Regions from separate parts of the Marinobacter panjinensis genome, predicted to be linked through region 3. Evidence: predicted binding sites of a transcription regulator. Region 3 holds the regulator's gene; each other region holds the start of a gene.

Region 1 (7,546 bases), 880 kb from region 3:
CGATGTCGGCAATGCCCACGATGTTGTTGGCGCGCAGGTAATCCTGCAGGGAACCGGTGCTTCGCCAGTTGCTCACCATCAGGGGCAGATCGCGGATAATCAGGCCGGCGGCCTGGATGCGATCGGATTCGATATCTTCTTCGTTCACACCGGTATTGCCGATGTGAGGGTAAGTGAGGGTGACAATCTGGCGGGAGTAGGACGGATCGGTCAGGATTTCCTGGTAACCGGTCATGGCGGTGTTAAACACCACTTCGCCGCTGGTTTCCCCTTCAGCGCCAATGGCGGTGCCGTAAAACAGGCTTCCGTCTGCGAGTGCAAGGATGGCTGGTGTACTCAAGGCTTGTATCCTCATCGAGTGGCGTACAGGTTCGTCACGAACAGGAACGCAAGCGCAAATTCAGGTCGCAAAAAAGCGAGAGGGAGTTGAACTCCGTCCCGCTTTTTCTATAGAGCGTTGTCAAAGCTACGCTTGGTGCAGTTAAACCGCGTCATTGTAAGAAATATGGGGCTTTGTGTCCACGCTCATTTGGGCTTGACGCTACACCGGCTGTTGGCTGGGTACCCCCTACTTCAACCCCAAAACATCCTGCATGTCATACAACCCCGCAGGCTTGCCATCCAACCACAACGCCGCCCGCATCGCCCCTTTGGCAAACGTCATCCGGCTACTCGCCTTATGGGTAATCTCAATGCGCTCACCCTCAGTGGCAAACATAACGGTGTGATCACCAACCACATCCCCGGCACGAATGGTTTCGAAACCGATTTCCTTGCGGGTGCGCTCGCCAGTGAAGCCCTCGCGACCGTAGACGGCGCATTCATTGAGGTCGCGGCCGAGGGCATCGGCAACGACTTCGCCCATGCGCAATGCCGTGCCGGAGGGGGCGTCTTTTTTGTGGCGGTGGTGGGCTTCGATGATTTCCACGTCGTAGTCGTCACCCAACGCTGCAGCGGCGGTGCGCAGCAGGTTGAGGGTGACGTTGACGCCCACGCTCATGTTGGGTGCGAAGACCACGGGAGCCTGTTCGGCGGCCAGGGCCAGCTGCTCTTTTTCGGCGTCGGTGAGGCCGGTGGTGCCGATGACGATCATCTTGCCGTTGGCTTTGCAGAACTCGGCGTTTTCCAGGGTCAGGTCCGGGAAGGTGAAGTCGACGAGTACGTCGAAATCGTCTTTCACGTCGGCCAGGCTGCCGGACATTTTGATGCCGGTTTTGCCGATACCGGTCATTTCTCCGGCGTCGGCGCCGATGAGACTGCTGGCCGGCTCGACAATGGCAGCGCCGAGCTCAAGGCCTCCGGTGCCGTCAACAGCTTCGATCAGCACCTTGCCCATGCGCCCTGCCGCGCCGATGATCGCTACCCTTATGTCGCCCATGTCACCCGTCCTCAGAATTTCATTTCGTCGAAGAAGCTTTTCACACCTTCAAACCAGGAGCTTTTCCGTGGTCCGTGCTGGTTACCACCGCCGCTATCCAGGGTTGTCTGGAATTCTTCCAGCAACTCTTTCTGGCGCTTGGTGAGATTAACCGGTGTTTCTACCTGAACCCGACACAACAGGTCGCCGGATGGTCCGCCACGAACGGGGCTGACGCCCTTGTTACGCAGACGGAAAAGTTTGCCGGTCTGGGTTTCCGGTGGGATCTTCAGTTTCACGCGGCCGTCGAGCGTGGGTACTTCCAGCTCGCCACCGAGGGCGGCGTCGACAATGCTGATGGGAACTTCGCAGTACAGGTTGCGGCCATCCCGGGTGAAGATGGAGTGCTCGCGAACGGCAATCTGCACGTACAGATCCCCGGGCGGGCCACCGTCGATGCCCATCTCGCCTTCGCCGGAGAGACGAATGCGGTCACCGGTGTCCACGCCTGGCGGAACCTTGACCGAGAGCGTCTTCTCTTCCTGGACCCGGCCAGCACCGTGGCAGGTTCTGCACGGATTCTTGATAACCTTGCCGGCGCCCCGGCATGTGGGGCAGGCCTGCTGCACGGTAAAGAAGCCCTGCTGCATGCGAACCTGGCCCATGCCATTACAGGTGCCACAGGCTTCCGGGCGGGAGCCTTTTTCGGCACCGCTGCCATCACAGGTTTCACATTCGGTATGACCGGGGATGCGGATCTGGACGGTTTTGCCTTTTACCGCTTCTTCCAGATCCAGTTCCAGAGTGTAGCGCAGGTCGGCACCGCGGGTGTTGCGGCCACGACCACCACCTCCACCGAAGATATCACCAAACACATCACCAAAGATGTCGGAGAAGCTGGCACCACCGCCGCCTCCGAATCCGCCACCGGCCGAGCCATCAACACCGGCGTGGCCAAACTGGTCGTAAGCCGCACGCTTGGAGGAATCCGACAGTATCTCGTAAGCTTCGCTGGCTTCCTTGAACTTGTGGTCGGCGTCCTCATCATCCGGATTCCGGTCAGGATGATACTTCATCGCGAGCTTGCGGTAGGCTCGCTTGATCTCTTTTTCATCCGCTTCCCGGGACAACCCGAGAATCTCGTAATAATCGCGCTTGGCCATGCTCTAAAACCCTGTTGGTAAAACGAGGAAAACGCGGGAGAGCTCCCGCGTTTTCCAACTGCCTGATGATCTTAAGTTTTATCGCTTGTCGTCGTCTTTGACTTCTTCAAACTCGGCATCAACGGCGTCGTCGCTGGCACCGGACTGGGCTGTTTCCTCGCCCCCGGCCTGCTGGGCCTGTTCTGCCTGATCCGCGTACATCTTCTGGGCCATTTCAGAAGATGCTTCTGTCAGCTTTTGGGTCTTGGCCTCAATATCGTCCTTGTCGGATCCGGCCAGAGCTTCTTCCAGCTCCTTGATCGAGGCTTCAATAGACTCCTTCTCGCTGTCGGACACCTTGTCACCGGCATCGGCCAGGGTCTTGCGTACGGTGTGAACCATCGCGTCGCCCTGGTTACGGGCCTGGACCAGCTCTTCGAACTTGCGGTCTTCGTCGGCATTGGCCTCGGCATCACGGACCATCTTCTCGATTTCGTCTTCGTTCAGACCGGAAGACGCCTTGATCACGATGGACTGTTCCTTGCCGGTCGCCTTGTCTTTCGCCGACACGTTCAGGATACCGTTGGCATCAATGTCGAAGGTAACTTCGATCTGCGGCGCGCCACGGGGTGCCGGCGGGATGTCGGCCAGGTCGAAGCGACCCAGTGACTTGTTCTGTGCCGCCTGCTTGCGCTCACCCTGAACCACGTGGATGGTTACCGCAGTCTGGTTGTCATCCGCAGTGGAGAAGGTCTGCGACTTCTTGGTCGGAATCGTGGTGTTCTTGTCGATCAGCGGCGTCGCCACACCACCCATGGTTTCGATACCCAGGGTCAGCGGGGTTACGTCGAGAAGCAGAACGTCCTTCACGTCACCGGAGAGCACGGCCGCCTGGATGGCAGCACCCATGGCTACGGCTTCGTCCGGGTTCACGTCTTTACGCGCTTCCTTACCGAAGAAGTTCTTCACCTTCTCCTGAACCATCGGCATGCGGGTCTGACCGCCGACCAGGATCACTTCGTCGATCTCACCGATCTTGGCACCGGAATCTTCCAGCGCGGTGCGGCAAGGCGCAAGGCTGCGCTCGACCAGTTCTTCAACCAGAGACTCCAGCTTGGCGCGGGTCACTTTCACATTCATGTGCTTGGGACCGCTGGCATCTGCCGTCACGTATGGCAGGTTAACGTCGGTCTGCTGGCTGCTGGACAGCTCGATCTTGGCCTTCTCGGCAGCTTCTTTCAGGCGCTGCATGGCCAGTGAGTCACCGCGCAGGTCAATGCCGCTGTCTTTCTTGAACTGATCGGCAAGATATTCGATCAGCTTCATGTCGAAGTCTTCACCACCGAGGAAGGTGTCGCCGTTGGTGGCCAGCACTTCAAACTGGTGCTCACCGTCTACATCGGCAATCTCGATGATGGAGATGTCGAAGGTACCACCACCCAGGTCATAAACGGCCACTGTGCGATCACCGCTCTTCTTGTCCAGGCCATAGGCCAGGGCAGCTGCAGTCGGCTCGTTGATGATGCGCTTCACATCCAGGCCGGCAATCTTGCCGGCGTCTTTGGTGGCCTGACGCTGGCTGTCGTTAAAGTAGGCCGGCACGGTGATAACCGCTTCGGTTACTTTCTCACCCAGGTAGTCCTCGGCGGTCTTCTTCATCTTCTTGATGATTTCCGCAGACACCTGCGGGGGCGCCATCTTTTCACCCTTCACTTCGACCCACGCATCGCCGTTATCAGCCTTGGCGATCTTGTAGGGCACCATCTTGATGTCTTTCTGGACCACGTCGTCTTCAAAACGACGACCGATCAGACGCTTGATGGCGTACAGGGTGTTGTTCGGGTTGGTGACTGCCTGACGCTTGGCAGACTGGCCTACCAGCGTTTCACCGTCTTCGGTGTACGCGACAATAGACGGGGTGGTGCGATCACCCTCGGCGTTTTCGATAACCTTGACCTTGTCGCCATCCATGATGGCAACACAGGAGTTTGTGGTTCCCAGGTCGATACCAATGATCTTACTCATGCAATTACTCCAATTCGGTTGTTCAATTCAGTTCCGGCTACCTTCAAACCATTACCGGCAAGGCTGTTCCGGGTGGCCCGGCGCTCTGCCTGTTTACAGGCTATATTGGCGCTTTAATCTGCTTTTCAAGCCTGTTCGTCGATTTTTGGTGAACTCTCTGCTTTGGCTACCATCACCATTGCCGGGCGAACCAGCCGGTCGTTCAGCATGTAGCCCTTCTGGACGACAGACACCACACTGTTGGGCTCGGCATTCGGTGCCGGCACCATCGACAGGGCTTCATGTTTCTGCGGGTCGAACGGCTCGCCGACCGGGTCAAGCTGCTCGACGTTGAATTTTTTCAGGCTGTTCATGAAAAGATTCAGGGTCATCTCAACCCCCTCGCGGATAGAAGCCACCTGCTCGCCCGCCTCTTGATGCCCTTCTGTGCTTTCCACGGCCTTTTCCAGGCTGTCAGCCACTGGCAGAAGCTCTTTGACAAACTTCTCCAACGCGAATTTATGAGCCTTTTCCACATCAATTTCGGCGCGCCGGCGGACGTTCTGCATCTCTGCCTGGGAGCGCAGCATCTGCTCCTGGAAATCCTGGGCCTGCGCCTTCAGTGCATCAACTTCGCTTTCGGGAGAGGTCTCCTCAGCTTCCTCAGCGGCACCTTTATCCTGGTTATCCTGGTTATCCTGGTCTTTATCTTGGTCTTTATCCTGGTCGGCCGCTTCAGCGGCATACCTAAGCTCTTCCTCAGCCCGATCGTTATGCTTGTCGTCAGCGCTCATGGCAACTCCTGCTTGGTCGTCGACGGCCGTCACAACGGCCGATTAACTATTGCTCCCGGCCAGACATAGCCGGGAAAAACGTGTTTGCGAACGGATATGGGGCCCGTAACGAATGTTTCAACCTTTAAAGTCATCATTCACTCACAAATTCTTCCGGTGATGTTTGCAAACCACAAAAACCCTGTATATATTCACAGTCACTGTATGTATTAACAGTATTCAGGAATCGAGCGGAGGATATCTGCATGCTCACACAGCTCACCGTCTCCAATTACGCCATTGCCGAGCGGGTTGAACTTCAGTTTGGAAAGGGCATGACAGCTCTGACCGGGGAAACCGGTGCCGGCAAATCCATCGTGCTGGATGCCCTTGGCCTCGCCATGGGTGGTCGTGCTGATGCCGGCGCCGTGCGACACGGTGCCAAGCGCGCAGATATCACCGCAACTTTCGATGTATCCGCGATCGCAGAAGCGAGGCAATGGCTGGAAGAGCACGAACTGGATGACGACAATGAGTGCATCCTGCGCCGGGTAATCAGCAAGGACGGACGCTCCCGCGCTTACATCAACGGCCAACCCTGCCCGCTCGCACACCTGAAGGACCTGGGCAGCGCCCTGATGGACATCCACAGCCAGCATCAGCACCAGTCACTACTTCGTAAGGAAACCCACCGTAAACTGCTGGACGAATTTGCCGGTGTGGAAATGGTGGCAGAACAGACCAGAGACGCCTGGAAAATCTGGCACAAGACTCACCAGCGGCTGACCGAACGCCGGCAGAATGCTGATGAAGCCGAGGCCCGCCTGCAACTGCTTCGGTACCAGGTGGAGGAACTTGACCGGCTCGCCCTGGAGGAGGGTGAACAGGAGCAATTGGAGCAGGAACAGGAGCAGCTCAGCCACGCAGACGCCGTTCTGCATGGCAGCCACCAGGCCACTTTGCTGTGCACGGAAGACGACAACAGCGCCGCAAATCTGGTGCGGCAGGCGCTGCAGCAACTGGAACAACTGCCCGTGGAGGTACCAGCACTGGCAGAAACCATCCAGATGCTGAACGAGGCGCAAATCCAGATTACCGAGGCCGGGGATAACCTGCGGCATTTCGTGGAAGACTATGACGCCGATCCCGCCAGGCTTGCCGAAGTGGAAGAGCGCCTCAGCGCCATCTATCAGATGGCCCGCAAGCACCGCATCACACCGGAAACCCTGCCTGAATTCCACCAGAGCCTGAGCGCCGAACTGGCCTCGCTGGACGATGGCGAAGGCAGCGTTGAAAAACTGGAAGCAGAACTGGAAGCACAACTTCGTCAGTTCAACGAACTCGCCACACAGCTGTCAGAGGCACGGCAACAGGCCGCGGCCAACCTGGATCAGCGTATCGCTGAAGAGCTGGCGCAGCTGAGCATGCCAGCCGTCCAGTTTGTAACCCACCTGAGCCGCAACAAGGGTGACGAACCAGCCCCCCATGGCCTGGAAGATATCGAGTTCCTGGTCAGCGCCAACCCCGGTCAGCCTGCTCGGCCGCTGGCCAAGGTAGCCTCCGGCGGCGAACTGTCACGTATCAGCCTGGCCATTCAGGTAGTGGTTGCCCAAACCTCCACGACACCCACACTGGTGTTTGACGAAGTAGACGTAGGTATTGGCGGCGGAACCGCCGAAGTGGTTGGTCGCCTGCTGCGAAGCCTGGGCGATAACGGGCAGGTTCTGTGCGTAACGCATCTGGCCCAGGTGGCCGCGCAGTGCCACCAGCACCTGTTCGTCAGCAAGTTTACGGAAGCTGACGCCACCTACTCGAAAATCGAGTCACTGGACGATGATGGCAGGGTAAGCGAGGTAGCCCGGATGCTGGGCGGTGTTGATATGACCGAACACACCATTGCCCATGCCCATGAAATGTTCACCAAGGGCCAGGCCACGCATCACTGAAGACTTACAGAAAGCGAACGTATTCCCCTCTCGATCCTGAGAGTTTTTGGGGCGGGCCTGAAACCCGCCCCTTTTTTCTTTTCTACCCCGGCGTTCAGGACTTGATGGGTTTGACGTAGAGAATCAGGCTGTGATCGACGATCTCATAGCCGCGCTCTTTGGCGATTTTCTGCTGGCGCTCTTCAATGATATCATCAACAAATTCAATGACTTCCCCGGTCTGCGTGCAGACCATGTGGTCATGATGGTCGTCACCAGCCATCTCGAACACCGCATGCCCACCCTCAAAGTTGTGGCGCAGAACCAGGCCTGCAGCCTCAAACT
Region 2 (7,546 bases), 1.1 Mb from region 3:
ACCTTCCAGCACCCGGATGCCATGCAGCAACCAGACACCTGGCGCCAGGCTCTGGCTCAACCGATGCCCGAAGACGGCATTGGCATCCAGGCTGTGCTGGCGGAACTGGGTGAATGGGTGATCCCCAACGGCTCCCCTATTCCCAACCCGGGCTGCACCGCCTTTATCACCACCGGCGCCACCACCATCGGCGCGCTGGCAACGCTGGCCGGCTCGGTGGCGGCGCCCCAACGTCTCGGCCTTACCGCCTTCAACTTTCTCGAAGAACTCTCGCTGGACTGGATGGCCCGGATGTTCGGATTGCCGGAGGAAATGAAGGGGCTCTATAGCAGCGGTGGTTCTGTCGCCAATCTGGTGGCTCTGGGCGCAGCCCGGCAAGCGGCCTTTGAAGCTCTGGGTATTGATCCCGCCAGGGATGGAATTGCCCGCCCCTGCCGGCTGTATGCCTCCGCCGAATGCCATCACTCGGTTCAACGCGCCGCCGCGGTTCTGGGCATGGGTCGGCGCTCAGTGTGCGGAATCGACACAGACCAGCAGGGCCGGATGTGCCCGGCGGCACTGCGCCGGCAGTTGATGGCGGATCAGCAGACAAACCTGTTACCGGTGGCCGTGATTGCCAATGCCGGCAGCACCAACCGGGGCGCCATTGACCCGCTTCGGGAGATTGGCGAAACCGCGGCAGCCTATGGCATCTGGTTCCATGTGGACGGTGCCTATGGCCTGCCCGGCATCCTTGATCCCCGGGTCCTGCCGCTCTACGACGGCCTGGACCTGGCGGATTCCGTAATCGTAGACCCCCACAAGTGGCTGGGCGCCCCCGTGGGCATTGGCGCCACCTACGTGAAAGACCGGGAGTTACTGAACCGGGCCTTCACCCAGGAGGCGGCCACCTATCTGGAAGGCGCCTGCACCAATGATGTCGCGGCGCATTCCATGGATAACCTGGGCATTCCGTATGCGGATATGGGGGTGGAACTGTCCGCCCCATCACGGGGAGCGGTGGTATGGGCCCTGATTCGCGAGATCGGTGTTGCAGGTCTGCGTGAGCGGATCATCCGCCACAACACCCTGGCACGCCATGTTGCCGAGCGCGCCGACGCCCACCCGAACCTTGAGGTCGTCTCGGCGCCAACGCTCTCGATCTGCGGGATCCGCTATCTAAGCGACCGCTGGCGCGATCTGAACGAACTGAACCGCCGCATCCACCGGCGCATGGTGCAGCGTGGGCGGGCCATTCCCAGCACCACCCTGGTCAATGGCACGCTGGCGATCCGCCCATGTTTTGTGGGCGCAAGAACAACCTTGAAGGAAGCCGATGAACTCGTTGACGAGGTTCTGGCTGTGGGCCAAGAAGTGGCCCAAATGAATGACGAAGCCGCTGGCTGAGCTATAATTTAAGGATCCCTGGCGTACCCCGAAACGGGTTAGGGCGTCCTTCTCTCAAGCAGAAAAGGAGAAGAATCATGGGTACGCTTTACCACAGCATCCTGGATACCATCGGCCACACCCCGACGGTACGTATCAATAACCTCGGCCCCAAAGGGGTCAATCTCTACGTCAAGATCGAAGCCTTCAATCCCATGGGGTCGGTCAAGGATCGCCTTGCCTTGGGCGTGATCGAAGACGCCGAACAACGCGGCGAACTGAAACCCGGGCAAACCATCGTTGAGGCCACCAGCGGTAACACCGGTATCGGCCTGGCCATGGTCTGCGCCCAGAAGGGCTACCCCCTGGTAGTCACCATGGCCGAAAACTTCAGTGTGGAACGGCGCAAGCTGATGCGCTTTCTGGGCGCCAAGGTGGTGCTCACTCCGGCCTCGCTGAAGGGCTCCGGCATGGTGGCCAAGGCGGAAGAGCTGGCCCGTGAGCACGGCTGGTGGCAACCCCGCCAGTTCGAGAACCCGGCCAACGCCGCCGTGCACGAACGCACCACCGCTGTTGAAATCCTGGAGGACTTCGAAGGCGTCGGCCTCGATTACTGGGTGACCGGTTTTGGCACCGGCGGCACGCTCAACGGGGTTTCCCGGGTGCTGAAACGCAAGACTCCCAACACCCGCATTGTGGTCTGCGAACCGGACAACTCCGCGATCCTGGCCAGCGGCATTGCCCAGCCCCGGAACGCCAGCGGCGACCATTCGGAAAGCCACCCGATGTTCCGCCCCCACCTGATGCAGGGCTGGTCACCGGATTTTGTGCCCAAACTGGCGGAAGAGGTGATGCAGGCCCACAACATCGATGAATTCATCCCGATTGGTGGTAACGATGCCCTGCAGTGCGCCCGGGACCTGGCCCGCCGGGAAGGCATTTTTGTCGGCATTTCCGCCGGGGCCACCTTCGCGGGAGCCCTCAAGGTGGCCGAGCAGGCCCCGGAAGGGGCCACCATCCTGTGCATGTTGCCAGACACTGGCGAACGCTACCTCACCACCCCGCTGTTTGAGGATGTGCCCGTGGAAATGACCGAAGAAGAAATGGCGCTGTCACGCTCCACGCCCAACTACCGGTTCGATATCACCGTGCCCCAGGCGCCGCCTGCTCCGAGCCAGCCGGTAGAGCTGGATCCGGAAGCGGTGGACGAAGTCGAAGCACTGATCAGCGATCCGGACCACCCGGTGATCATGTTCGCGCTGGAATGGTGTGAGTTCTGCTGGTCGGTGCGCAAGGTGTTCCAGAAGTACGGCATCGACTACAAATCGGTCGATCTGGATTCGGTGGCCTACCAACAGGGCAACCGGGGCGGGCAGATTCGCGCGGTACTGAAAGAAAAAACCGGCTGGACCACTCTGCCGCAGATTTTCATCAACGGCGAGTTTGTCGGCGGTTGCACCGATGTCTTTGACCAGATCAAGGACGGCTCCTTGATGCCCCGTCTCCAGAGCCAGCATATTGGCTTCAACTCGGAAATCCATGTGGACCCGTACAGCATGCTGCCGGGCTGGCTGCATCCGCGCTGATCTCGCGCCACTGTCCTCAAGAGGGGCGCTTTGCGCCCCTTTTTTGTGGCCGGCTTCTCCCTGGGGAAAATCTCAGCATTGCCCCTACGCCATCCTTGAAATTCAGCCGCTTTCAGAATACTGTATATTTAAACAGTATATTGAGATCTTTCCCATGAGCGAGCTTCTGAACACGCTGATGCAGGATGCCCGCGTCTGGCAGGGGCACCGGCACACGCAAACCACCCAGCCGGCGGAACCGACCGGCTACCAGATTCTGGACAATCAGCTCGGTGGCATTGGCTGGCCGAAAGGCGCCCTGAGCGAATGCCTGCTGGACACCCCCGGTATTGGCGAGCTGCACCTGCTGCTGCCACTGATGCAACGGCTTTCCCACAATGGCAAAACTGTGTTCTGGCTGAACCCGCCGTATACGCCCTATGCCCCGGCGCTGGCCCGGGAAGGCGTGAACCTGGATCAGGTGGTCATGATCCACACCGACGACGGGGATTTCCTGTGGACCCTGGAGAACTGCCTGCGTTCGCCGGTCACCGGCCTGGTGATGGCCTGGCCAGGCAAACTGGCCTCGCGGGAAGTCCGGCGCTTACAGCTGGCCGCGGAAGCCGGCAGCAATGTATGTGTGCTCTTCCGCGAACGCTGTTACGCCGGGCAGAACTCCCCCGCTGCCCTGCGGCTTGAGCTGGAACCCGGCGACCAGCAGGAACTGAAGGTCAACATCGTCAAACGCCGCGGCAGCTGGCCCGGCCAACGCTGCGCCTTGGCGATGGCGCACCGGGCGGATCTGTCGTTCCGCGAAGCCCCCCGTGTGGTTCAGGGCCCCTGGCCCGCCTCAACCCGGTAAGATCGCCATGCTCTGGTTGTACCTGCACTTCCCGCACCTGTTGCTGGATCATATTCGTCGGTCTCGCGAGGAAGCGGGCGCACTGGTGATCGTCGAAGGGTCCGGACAAAAGGTAATCCAGGCCTGCCCCGATGCCCGGGATCAGGGTGTGCGTGCCGGTATGCGGCTGAAAACCGCCATCAGCCTGGTGCCGGAGCTGGGCATGGTGCGCGCGGATCATCAGCAGGAAGCCCGGATTCTGGAAGACCAGGCCCGCTGGCTCTACCGTTATGCCGCCCACATTGTGCTGGTGCCACCGGATGGCCTGATGGCGGAAATCGGCAGTTTGCAGCGGCTCTATGGCGGCCTGCCAGCAGTCTGGCAAACCGTGGAACAGGCACTCGACGAACGCCAGCTGACCGCCTGGCCCGGCATTGGCCACACACCGCTGGCGGCCCGGCTGATCGCCCGCTCCGGCAAGGGCGAATGCACTGCCGACAGCGGCCACATTCTGCGCACCCTGGGCCAGTTGCCGCTGCTGACGGCGGAATTCGATGCCCGCACCTGCACCCGCCTGCAACGGCTGGGGTTGAATACCCTGGGCGAAGTCTTTGACCTGCCGGCAACAGAACTGGCCCGGCGGCTGTCCCCGGAAACTCTGGCCCATGTTCAGAAAATCCAGGGCGCCCGACCCGACCCCCAATCCCCCTGGCAGCCGCCCCACCACTTCCGGCAACAGGCGGATTTCGTGCAGGAGATTGAACAATCCCAGGGTTTGCTGTTTCCATTGCAGCGCATTCTGTCGGAGCTGGAAGAAGACCTGTGCTGGCGTCAGCAGGAAACCGACATCCTGTTGCTGATTCTCCACCACCGCCACGAAGAGCCGACCCGCCTGCGCATTCGCACCTCAGGCCCGGAGCACCGGGCGGAGGCGTTTCTGGACCTGATTCGTCTGCGCTTTGAACAACACCCCCTGCGGGCGCCGGTGGTCTCACTGCTGTTGTCGGTGAAACGGTTCCTGGGTCGCGAGGCCCACAACGGGCAGGACTTGCTGGGCGATTCCCAGGATCTGAATGAAGCCTGGCATACCCTGATGAGCCGACTACAGGCCCGGCTGGGAGACAACGCCCTCAAGCAGCTTTCGCCCCAGGCTGACCATCGCCCGGAACGGGCCTGGAGTGCGTCCGCCGTGCAGCGCAAAAGCCGGCCGGAAACACCCCTTTCAAGCCAGCTGCCCCGCCGTCCCCTGTGGTTACTGCCGGGGCCGCAACCACTCACGGAAACGCCAACCACCTGGTTTGCCGGCCCGGAACGGATCAGTGGTGGCTGGTGGGATGGCCAGCGGGTACACCGGGATTATTACGTCGCCCAGCTCAACAATGGCCAGCTGGCCTGGGTGTTTCGGGATGTGCGGGACGGCTGGTTCGTGCACGGGTGGTTTGGCTAATGAATGAGTTGTCCTACGCTGAGCTGTTCTGCTTCAGCAACTTCACCTTCCTGACTGGCGCCTCCCACCCTCAGGAACTGGCCGAGCGAGCCGCCGAACTGGGCTACACCGCCCTGGCCATCACCGATGCTTGCTCGGTGGCCGGTATCCCCCGCGCCTGGGCCGCCCTGAAGGACAGCCCGGTGAAGCTGATCACCGGCAGCTGGCTTGAACTCCACGATGCCCCGCCCGGCGCCATTCCGCCCCGATTTATTGTTCTGGCCCGCACTCGCAAGGGTTATGGCCAGCTCTGCCAGCTGATCACCACGGGGCGGCGCCGGGCGGAGAAAGGCCAGTACCAGCTGTTCTTCCGGGACGTGGAAACTCACACACTGGATGACTGCCTGTGCCTGTGGCTGCCGCCTTCACCGGCCGACGCCGACGCCGATCAGGCCCTGGCCGGTGGCGAATGGCTGCAACGGCTGTTCGAGCCGCGTTTCTGGATTGCTGCGGCCCGTACTCTTGAATCCGGCGAGGAACAGCAACTGGCCCGTGCCCGCTGGCTGGCCGATCAATTGCGCTGCCCGATCACCGCCACCGGCGAGGTGCACATGCACAGCCGGGAGCGTCAGCCGCTGCAGGACGTACTCACCGCCCTGCGCAACCACACCAGCCTGGAGAATGCCGGCCACTGCCTGTTCCAGAATGGCGAACGTTACCTGCGGCCATTGCCGGTTTTGCGGCGCCTGTTCCCGGAAGCCTGGCTTCGGGAAGCTCTCCGGATTGCCGACCAGTGCACCTTCGAGCCCGGCAGCCTGCGCTACGAGTACCCGCCAGACCTGGTACCGGACGGTGAATCGCCGGCGGCCTACCTGAAACGATTGACCCGCGAGGGCGAACACCGCCGATACCCCGAAGGAACCCCGTTGAGCGTTCAGGGGCTGATCCGCAAGGAGCTGGCCCTGATCTCGGAGATGAAGTACGAGCACTACTTTCTCACCATCCACGACATCGTCGCCTTTGCCCGCAATCAGGGCATCCTCTGCCAGGGTCGGGGCTCGGCGGCCAATTCCGCCGTATGTTACTGCCTGGGCATCACCGAGGTTAATCCGGCCCGGGTGGAACTGCTGTTCGAGCGCTTCATCTCCAAAGACCGTAACGAGCCACCAGACATCGACGTGGACTTTGAGCATGAACGTCGGGAAGAGGTCATCCAGTACATTTACCGGCGCTACAGTCGTGAACGGGCCGCCCTGGCGGCCACTGTGATCCGCTACCGGCCACGCAGTGCCATTCGTGATGTGGGCAAGGCCCTGGGTTTTGATCCGGCCATGGTGGAGCAGCTGCTGGAAGGCATCGACTGGCGGGACAAGGCCAACAACTGGCGCCAGCAGATTCTCGACAAACACCTGACCCGCAACCCGAAAGTGGCCGACCAGTTCTTTACCCTGGTCAATACCCTGCTCGGCTTTCCACGCCATCTGTCCCAGCATGTGGGCGGGTTTGTTATCAGCGCGGGCCCGCTGGCCGAGCTGGTACCGGTGGAAAACGCCGCCATGGCCGACCGGACTGTCATCCAGTGGGACAAAGACGACCTGGAAAGCCTGGGCCTGATGAAAGTAGATGTGCTTGCCCTGGGCATGCTGACCGCCATCCGTAAGGCCTTGGAGCTGATAAGTGCGGAAAAAGGCACAGCCTTCACCATGCAGGACGTTCCTGAGGAAGACCCGTCCACCTACGCCATGCTCCAGAAAGGCGACAGCATTGGCGTCTTCCAGGTGGAATCCCGCGCCCAGATCAATATGCTTCCGCGCCTGAAACCGAGCACCTATTACGACCTGGTGATCGAGGTTGCCATCGTCCGCCCCGGTCCCATACAGGGCGATATGGTGCACCCCTACCTACGCCGCAAACATGGGCTGGAGCCGGTCGACTACCCCAACGATGCGGTCCGCAAAGTCCTTGAGCGCACCCTGGGTGTACCCATCTTTCAGGAACAGGTGATCAAACTGGCCATGGTGGCCGCTGGTTTCTCCGCCGGAGAGGCCGACCAGCTCCGCCGCGCCATGGCCGCCTGGAAATCGCACGGCGATCTGACACCCTTTCGGGACAAGCTCATCAACGGCATGCTGGAAAGAGGCCACGACACCGATTTCGCCGAGAGGCTGTATCTTCAGATCTGTGGCTTTGGCGGCTACGGCTTTCCGGAATCCCACGCCGCCAGTTTTGCGTTGCTGGTGTATGTGTCCTCATGGATAAAGCGCCACTACCCTGCAGCTTTCTATTGCGCCCTGCTCAACAGCCAGCCCATGGGATTCTACTCACCCTCCCAGCTGGTTCAGGACGCCC
Region 3 (7,546 bases):
CACGAAATGATCATTGTCCAGGGCGACCACACGAAGGTGGTGTCCGAGCCTTTTGATGGCCTGGCTGTGAATCCGGTTGGCGCCAATCACCGGCTGGCGCATGACTTCTCCGAGACGGCTGTCGCTGACCACCCGAACGGTCTGCATTGGAAACAGCAGCGGGCGGTGACGGGTGTTGACTCGTAGAGGGGTCACGTTCTGGCACAGTGTGCCACCACGGAAGATATTGATGAACTGGGCGCCCCTGCAGATGCCCAGCACCGGAATATTCAACTCTTCGGCTCGGGATAGCAGGCGAACATCGGTTTCGTCCCGGCGCGGGTCATAATTTGCCGTTACCTGCGGTGTCTGCCCATACCTTGAAGGGTGAACGTGGGTGCCACCTGACAGGACCAGGCCGTCCAGCAGGGATACGTCTACTTTCGAGCCTGGGCGAATGAAGTGGGTACGAGCTCCATGCATGCGCAGGGCAAAACTGATCAGCCGGTGGGACAGACTTCGTCGGACAGGGCCGCTGATGCCGATGGTGAGGCCGGGATGTTCCGGCTTTTCCTGGACGGTGTCAGACATAGTTCCGGGACCGCAGCCACTGGTCAGACGTATCGAGCCAGCTATGGGTCAGATTGTGGAAGCTCAGTTTGCGACTGTTGCGAAACTCGGTCACCAATGCGGCCAGATCCCCGGCGTTGGCCGCCAGTTGCTCCAGTATCACCCAGTCATTCCATACCGTTGAGAAATGCCAGAGCGGGTTGTCGATATCGCAATCCGGCAGCCGGTAATGCAGGGTGGGCCTGCTCTTGATGCGTTCGTCTTTCACATACCTGGCCAGCAGCTCGCTGTTCAGGTGTGCAAACAGCGGCAGCAGGTCAAGCGCCTTGTTCCGTGTCGGATTATAGTGGAGGTAGTCCTTCATCAACTGATCCATGTCCGGATCGTAGCCTTCAGACATCAGCAAATCGATGTAGTTGCTGCTCCAGGGTTCAATGTAGCTGGTCAGTTTGCGGCTCAGATCGATCTGATGCCGTGCCTTGAGCCATTCGTAAAGCGCTGCAAACGCCTGCAGATAACGCACCAGGGTTGAAGCTTTCAGATCCGGCAGCTCTGGATTCAGTTGCAGGCCGAAGGCGTAGTAGAGGGCTTCCCGGCTGCCAAGGGCGCCCGCCTTGCGCAGTTCGTCACAAAGCGTTTCGATGCGCTCAAGTTCACTGAAGGGTAACGGAGGGCTGACAATTTCCAGAGGCACGATTTTCTCGGCCGCGGCATCTATCACACTCATTGCCTGGCCCCCGAGTTCCCGGACCGATTCCGGTAACCGTTGATCCTGCAGATCCAGGTCCTTGATGGGGTCCGAATCCAGTTCGATGGCGAAGGCGCCTGCATCGGTGGTGATTTCCGACACGTAGCGGGAAACCGGTTTCGCTTCTCCGTCAAGCAATCGGGTGGCAAGCGATACGAGATCCTCGTACCCGAGGCCGGATAATTCTATCTCGACACCTACTTTCCGTTCCTTTCCGTCATCGGTTCTCATGATGTCCGGCATACGGCATCTTTTGCTCATTAATGCGTCTCCACAAAGGGTTAGCAATACCTTAACACAGTCCCTCGGGCTGAAAGTGACGGTTACCGGCCAAATAAGGCGGGGCAGCGGAAAAATTCCAGGCATGGACTTTACACTGGATAAAACACTGTATATAGTCAAATCACTGTATATAAAAACAGGGCTAACCGGGGTCACCGACACATGAAGCTGACAGCAAGGCAGACACAGGTACTGGAAATCATTCGTCGCTCCGTCGACGAGACGGGATATCCGCCGACACGCGCGGAGATTGCCGCCGAGCTCGGATTCCGTTCAGCCAATGCCGCTGAAGAGCACCTCAGGGCATTGGCCAGGAAAGGGGCCATCGAGATGGTGCCGGGGGCAAGCCGTGGTATCCGTCTTCCGGAGGTCGAAGCGGACCCGGGATTGCCCGTGATAGGCCAGGTGGCAGCCGGTAGCCCGATTCTGGCCCAGGAGCACATCGAAGATCACTGCACCCTGCAGCCCGAATTCTTCTCGCCCTCGGCGGATTACCTGCTGCGTGTGCGCGGTATGAGTATGAAGGACATCGGCATCCTGGATGGGGATCTGCTTGCCGTGCACAGGACCAGCGACGTACACAATGGCCAGATCGTTGTGGCCAGGGTCGGTGAAGAGGTGACTGTGAAGCGGTTCCGCAAGGACGGCTCGAAAGTGTATCTCATCGCAGAGAACGAAGAGTTTGCGCCCATTGAAGTGGATCTGACAGAACAGGAATTATTTATTGAAGGTTTGGGTGTCGGTGTTATCCGGCGCTCGGATCTTCACTGATACCGCGGTATCCGGACATTTCCGGCAGTGCTCTGCAAGGTATCAATTGCGCAGGGCCCGGCTTAAAGGCAAATGAGGCTTATCATGGAACAACTCAGCTTTAATCAGAACCTGGCTTACGCTCACGGAGGCGGGAGATTCGTCGGCCCGGAGGCTGTCGGTTTGAGCAGCCATGATGTGAGCCGGGCGCCGGTCACCCGCACCCGCACGGTACAGCCAAAGGGTAACGTGACGGAAATCATTCTGCCTGAAGGGCAGGTTGAAAATTTCCAGCTGTTGCTGCCGATGCTGACACAGCTGAACCAGGAAAAACGCTGGCTGGCCTGGATCGACCCACCCCAAAGCCTGGTCAGCAAGTGGCAGACCATGCGTGGGATTGTGGCAGGCGAATTACTGGTGTTGCGGTCTACTTCGGACTACCCGGCCCGGCAGCTGGCCGAGCGGGCGTTGAGCGCAGGCACCTGTCATGCCGTCGTGATGTGGACACGGAAACTCGGGCGTGAAGCCCTGACTTCACTGGAGCAGGCCTCTGCCCGGGGTAACAGCCACGGCGTTGTGCTGCGCCAACGCTGAAGGTTCAGTAAATCCGGGATCAGTGAAGCGTATAGGAAGGCCGGATTTCATGAGAGTCCGGCTCTTCTTCCCAGTCGATATCGTGGGCGACATTGCCTGCTGCTTCTATGCCGGTGGCAATCATGGCCTTGGCCACGTCCATCTCCCGGTCTTCCATCATTTCCCTGGCTTCAGCCGAAAACGATATTTTCACCAGTGGTGCGCTGTCGTCGTCAATCCGGCGAAGTGCATAATCGCCATTGCTCAGTTGTACAATCTCGAAAAAAGAGGGTGACATTCAGTTAGCCTTTCAGTTCATTCCCCGGGTGGCGGCAGTTTGCAGCGGCGGACCGCGGTATTACCACTCGCTGTGCCGTTCCTCAAGGGTGTCGGTAAAGTTTTTGATCGCACTCAGGGTTTGCTCAAGCGCCTGTTTCGATCTGTCTGGACCGGTGTCCGCAGCAACAGCAATCACATTTTCGTCACTCACGGTTTTTTTGGCCGCTGGCGGGTTGCCCTGGTGCCGCTCCAGTTGCTCAAGATGGTTCCACCAACTGTGAGCTTCGTTAACGAGCTGGTTCAGTTCTGCTGTCTCCGGAATCTCATCGCCCAGCAGTTCCGTCAAAGCTTCCAGGCTTTCGGGCCGCCCCAGCTTGTCCTGATACATTCTTGCGACCATGACCAGAACCAGCTTTCTGGCCCGCAAAGCAAGTTCAACGGCTCCCTGAATCAGGGCTTCACGCGCGGGCACACTGTCGTTGCCATCCAGCTGACCCAGCAGGGTCCTGGCAAGGAAAATCTTCTGGGAAACCAGTGAATGCCACGATGACGCCATGGAGATACCTGCATACGGGGTTAAGGTCGCGCGACGAATTAACTGACAATGATAACATTTCTGGTCAGGAATTTCTTCCTTCCTGAGAATCCACGAGCCTTTGACAAGAAACTACAAAGAATCACTTGAAACGGGCGTTTGAATTTGGCAAAAAGGCGCCCGGTTTGAGTAACTTTTGATCGTCTGGCTTGGGATTCCAGTGAACGGAAAGTCCTGGCTGTCCGGCGTCCAGATCAGTTTCAGTGGAGGTGGAAGGGAATGCGTAACCATTTGGTCGCAGGTTTTACAGTGGCAATGCTCGGATTTTCCGGTAGTAGCGTCTACGCGAAGGTCAGTGAGTCCGAGGCCGAGCGGTTGGGCAATGAACTCACCCCCGTTGGTGCACAGAGAAAAGGCAATGGTTCTGGCAGTATTCCGGAGTGGACCGGCGGTCTGACAACACCACCGTCGGGCTGGAAGCAGGGGCAGGTGGAAATCAATCCATTTCCCCGGGATGAGCCCTTGTTCGTGATTTCCGCAGACAATGTGGACCTGTATCGCGATAAGCTCACAGATGGCCACATCCAGATGCTGAAGCAATATGGCCCGGAGTTTGTAATGCCGGTTTACCGGACCCGCCGTACGGCGGCCTTTCCGGAGCATGTTTATGAAAAATCCCGGGAAAATGCACTGAGTGCCGAACTGCTCAGTAATGGTAACGGTGTGCGGGACACGATCATGACCAGCCCCTTCCCGATTCCGAACGATGGTCTTGAAGTAATCTGGAATCACATTCTTCGTTATCGGGGCGAGGAACTTTCATTTCGCAGTTCCTCCGCGACCCCGCAGGTGAACGGTTCTTACAACCAGGTTGTAAACCAGTACGACTATTTTTTAGCCTACAGCCGCAAAGGGGCGGATCTAGAGGACATCGACAACAAGATCTTTTACCTGAAGACCGACACCATAGCGCCCTCCAGCCTGGCAGGCACCATCACCCTTGTGCACGAAACCCTGGACCAGATTCGCTCGCCGCGTCTTGCCTGGCGGTATGACTCCGGTTCCCGGCGCCTGCGCAGGTCACCAAACCTGGCCTATGAAACCGACCTGCCCAACTCCTCTTCATTGAGGTCCGTTGATCAGAAAGACATGTACAACGGCGCTCCGAACCAATACGACTGGGAATTGAAAGGGAAGCGGGAAATGTTTGTCCCCTACAACGCTTACAAGCTTCATGATGAAGACGTCAGGCCGGACGATGTCATTCGCCCGCAGCACATCAATCAGCAGCTGGCGCGTTATGAACTGCATCGGGTATGGGTGGTGGAAGCAAAGCTGCGCACCGGTATCAGCCATATCTATTCCCGTCGTGTATTCTATGTAGACGAGGACAGCTGGCAGATTCTGGCCAGTGAGGAATATGACAGTGAGGGAGAGCTCTGGCGCGTATCCGAGTCTCACAATATCAGCTACTACAGTGAGCCGGTATTCTGGACTACCATGGAGATGACGTACGACCTCAAGGCGCAGCGTTACTATATTGATGGTCTGGACAACGGTTTCCCGGCCCTCGATTTCAATCCCGGCTTCCGCGGCAACCAGTTCTCGGCGTCAGCAGCCCGCAGGGCGGCTCGTCGCTGATAACTGTGATGGCCGGGGCCCTTTTGAATCCCCGGCCATTGTCCGGGCCATACAGCGATACTGGAGATGCAGGTATGTCGGCGCCGGAACAACTGGAAGCAGTGGATACCCTGGTGGAGCATCTGAAAACCGCTCTAGCGGAGAAAAACTGGGAAGAACTGTCGCGCCTGAGCAAATTGGTCAAACCGACCATTGAACCGGTGATGACAGCCCTGGAAGCCGGAGAGCTGGCCCCGGAGCCGGTACGGGAACGGTTGGCAACCCTTCAGACCTATTGTGACCGTGCCAATATTTCGGCAAATGCGGCCAAGGCGGAAGCCCAGCAAGCGCTCAAGGAAGTGAATCAGAACCGAAGCGCGGCAAAAGCCTATCAGAACGTCTCTTCAAATCGTCCCAAATAGCGTCATAAAATTGACTCGGGCGCACTTACAGTCTTAAATACCGCTCACAAATCCCCGCAAGAGATTCGTTTGAATGTCGAAGAATAATAAGGTGCTGGTGCTCAGCGAGGACGACTCCAGAAAGCGTGATATTGCCACCATACTTGAGTTCATTGGCGAGGAAGACGTCGTGTTCGGTGAGGAGGCGTATGCGCTGCTTGCCAGTGGCGATCCGGAAAAGCTGGATGAGATCTCTGCTGTCGTCGTCAACGGTGAAGACGCCGGTGTGCGCAAGACTGTCTCGGTGGTCTGTGAGGCCACTGTGGGCGTGCCTGTGCTGATGATCGGGTACCCGGACCTCAAGCAGTTGTCAGAAGATCAGGCCAGCCGCGTTATTGCCCGCATGGAGTGGCCCCTTAACTACACCAAGTTTGTGGATTCCATGTATCGCGCCCAGGTCTACCGTGACCAGTTTTCACGGTCGCGTGAGCGTGGCCAGCAGCGTGGATTGCAGCTGTTCCGCAGCCTGGTGGGTACCAGCCGCAAGGTGCAATCTGTGCGCCAGTTGATGGAGCAGGTGGCAGACAAGGATGTGAGCGTGCTGATTACCGGCGAATCCGGTACCGGTAAGGAAGTGGTGGCTCGCAATCTGCATTACCATTCCGCCCGACGGGACAAGCCCTTCGTCCCGGTCAACTGTGGCGCTATACCTGCAGAGCTGCTGGAAAGTGAGCTGTTCGGCCATGAGAAAGGTGCCTTTACCGGGGCCATTACCGCCCGCGTTGGAAGGTTTGAGCTCGCCGAAGGTGGCACTCTGTTCCTCGATGAAATTGGCGATATGCCCCTGAACATGCAGGTGAAGATACTGCGGGTATTGCAGGAGCGCACCTACGAGCGGGTGGGCAGCAACCGCACCCAGTCCGCCGATGTGCGGGTAATTGCGGCAACCCACAAGATTCTCGAAGACATGATCGAAAACGGCGATTTCCGGGAAGATCTTTACTATCGCCTGAACGTCTTCCCCATTGAGATGCCGGCCCTGCGGGAACGTGTAGAAGACATCCCGCTGCTGATCAATGAATTGATCTCCCGTATGGAGAAAGAGAAGCGTGGCTCACTGCGGTTGAATTCCGCGGCGATCATGAGCCTGTGTCGCCACGACTGGCCGGGTAACGTGCGGGAGTTGGCGAACCTGGTGGAGCGGTTGGCGATCATGAATCCATACGGGGTCATCGGGGTGCAGGAGCTGCCCAAGAAGTTCCGCTACGTGGACGACTACGATGAGAATCGGCCGGTCGAGGACTCGGGGATGCCCTCCAATATTCCGGGGCTGGTGGGGCTGGACGCTCCGGCCCTGTTACCGGTGAACGGTATCGATCTGAAGGACTACCTCTCCAACCTTGAGAAGCAGCTGATCCAGCAGGCTCTGGATGAGGCCGGTGGGGTAGTGGCCCGGGCGGCGGAGAAGCTGCGCATTCGGCGGACGACGCTGGTGGAGAAGGTGCGAAAGTATGGGCTCCGGGATGAGGATGAAGAGGCCGGGGAAGGCTGACGGCTGCACGCCTCTAACTGTGGAGGAGCCTTCCCGGCAATATGTTTCAAACGGCGTCAAAGGTTTGTAATCTTTGACGCCGTTGTTGTTTTCGGGTGACGTAAACCCGTCATATGTCCGTTCTTTGATTTTCCTTCCTGTTGAAATATAAGCAAAAAGTAAAGTTGGCACGGTGCTGGCTTAGGTCTGCCCAAACGATCCATCCGATTGGTACGGGCCGGAGTTTGGTCCGGTCAGAGGGCGAGTTTATGAGTCAG

Evidence for each region. Region 3 encodes LexA, which represses DNA repair genes until DNA is damaged. Its sites were predicted from a motif close to CTGTNTNNNNANACAG; they were not measured.
Region 1: recN (DNA repair protein RecN) is a predicted target of LexA. The motif match lies at 5,498-5,513, and genes of this name have one in related genera.
Region 2: imuA (translesion DNA synthesis-associated protein ImuA) is a predicted target of LexA. The motif match lies at 3,072-3,087, and genes of this name have one in related genera.

The regions. Positions count from the first base shown of each region.
Region 1 covers NZ_SZYH01000001.1:2,083,436-2,090,981, forward strand. The annotation lists gene carA (glutamine-hydrolyzing carbamoyl-phosphate synthase small subunit) at 1-340, opposite strand, end outside; gene dapB (4-hydroxy-tetrahydrodipicolinate reductase) at 569-1,378, opposite strand; gene dnaJ (molecular chaperone DnaJ) at 1,390-2,520, opposite strand; gene dnaK (molecular chaperone DnaK) at 2,599-4,524, opposite strand; gene grpE (nucleotide exchange factor GrpE) at 4,650-5,297, opposite strand; gene recN (DNA repair protein RecN) at 5,543-7,222, shown strand; gene fur (ferric iron uptake transcriptional regulator) at 7,317-7,546, opposite strand, start outside.
Region 2 covers NZ_SZYH01000001.1:89,968-97,513, reverse strand. The annotation lists gene FDP08_RS00435 (pyridoxal phosphate-dependent decarboxylase family protein) at 1-1,386, shown strand, start outside; gene cysK (cysteine synthase A) at 1,464-2,951, shown strand; gene imuA (translesion DNA synthesis-associated protein ImuA) at 3,106-3,792, shown strand; gene FDP08_RS00420 (Y-family DNA polymerase) at 3,800-5,218, shown strand; gene FDP08_RS00415 (error-prone DNA polymerase) at 5,218-7,546, shown strand, end outside.
Region 3 covers NZ_SZYH01000001.1:1,201,597-1,209,142, reverse strand. The annotation lists gene FDP08_RS05475 (gamma-glutamyl-gamma-aminobutyrate hydrolase family protein) at 1-570, opposite strand, end outside; gene FDP08_RS05470 (amidoligase family protein) at 563-1,558, opposite strand; gene lexA (transcriptional repressor LexA) at 1,742-2,350, shown strand; gene FDP08_RS05460 (cell division inhibitor SulA) at 2,435-2,923, shown strand; gene FDP08_RS05455 (hypothetical protein) at 2,943-3,200, opposite strand; gene FDP08_RS05450 (DUF6586 family protein) at 3,261-3,737, opposite strand; gene FDP08_RS05445 (DUF1329 domain-containing protein) at 3,996-5,357, shown strand; gene FDP08_RS05440 (SOS cell division inhibitor) at 5,432-5,758, shown strand; gene FDP08_RS05435 (sigma-54 dependent transcriptional regulator) at 5,832-7,289, shown strand; gene FDP08_RS05430 (sensor histidine kinase) at 7,538-7,546, shown strand, end outside.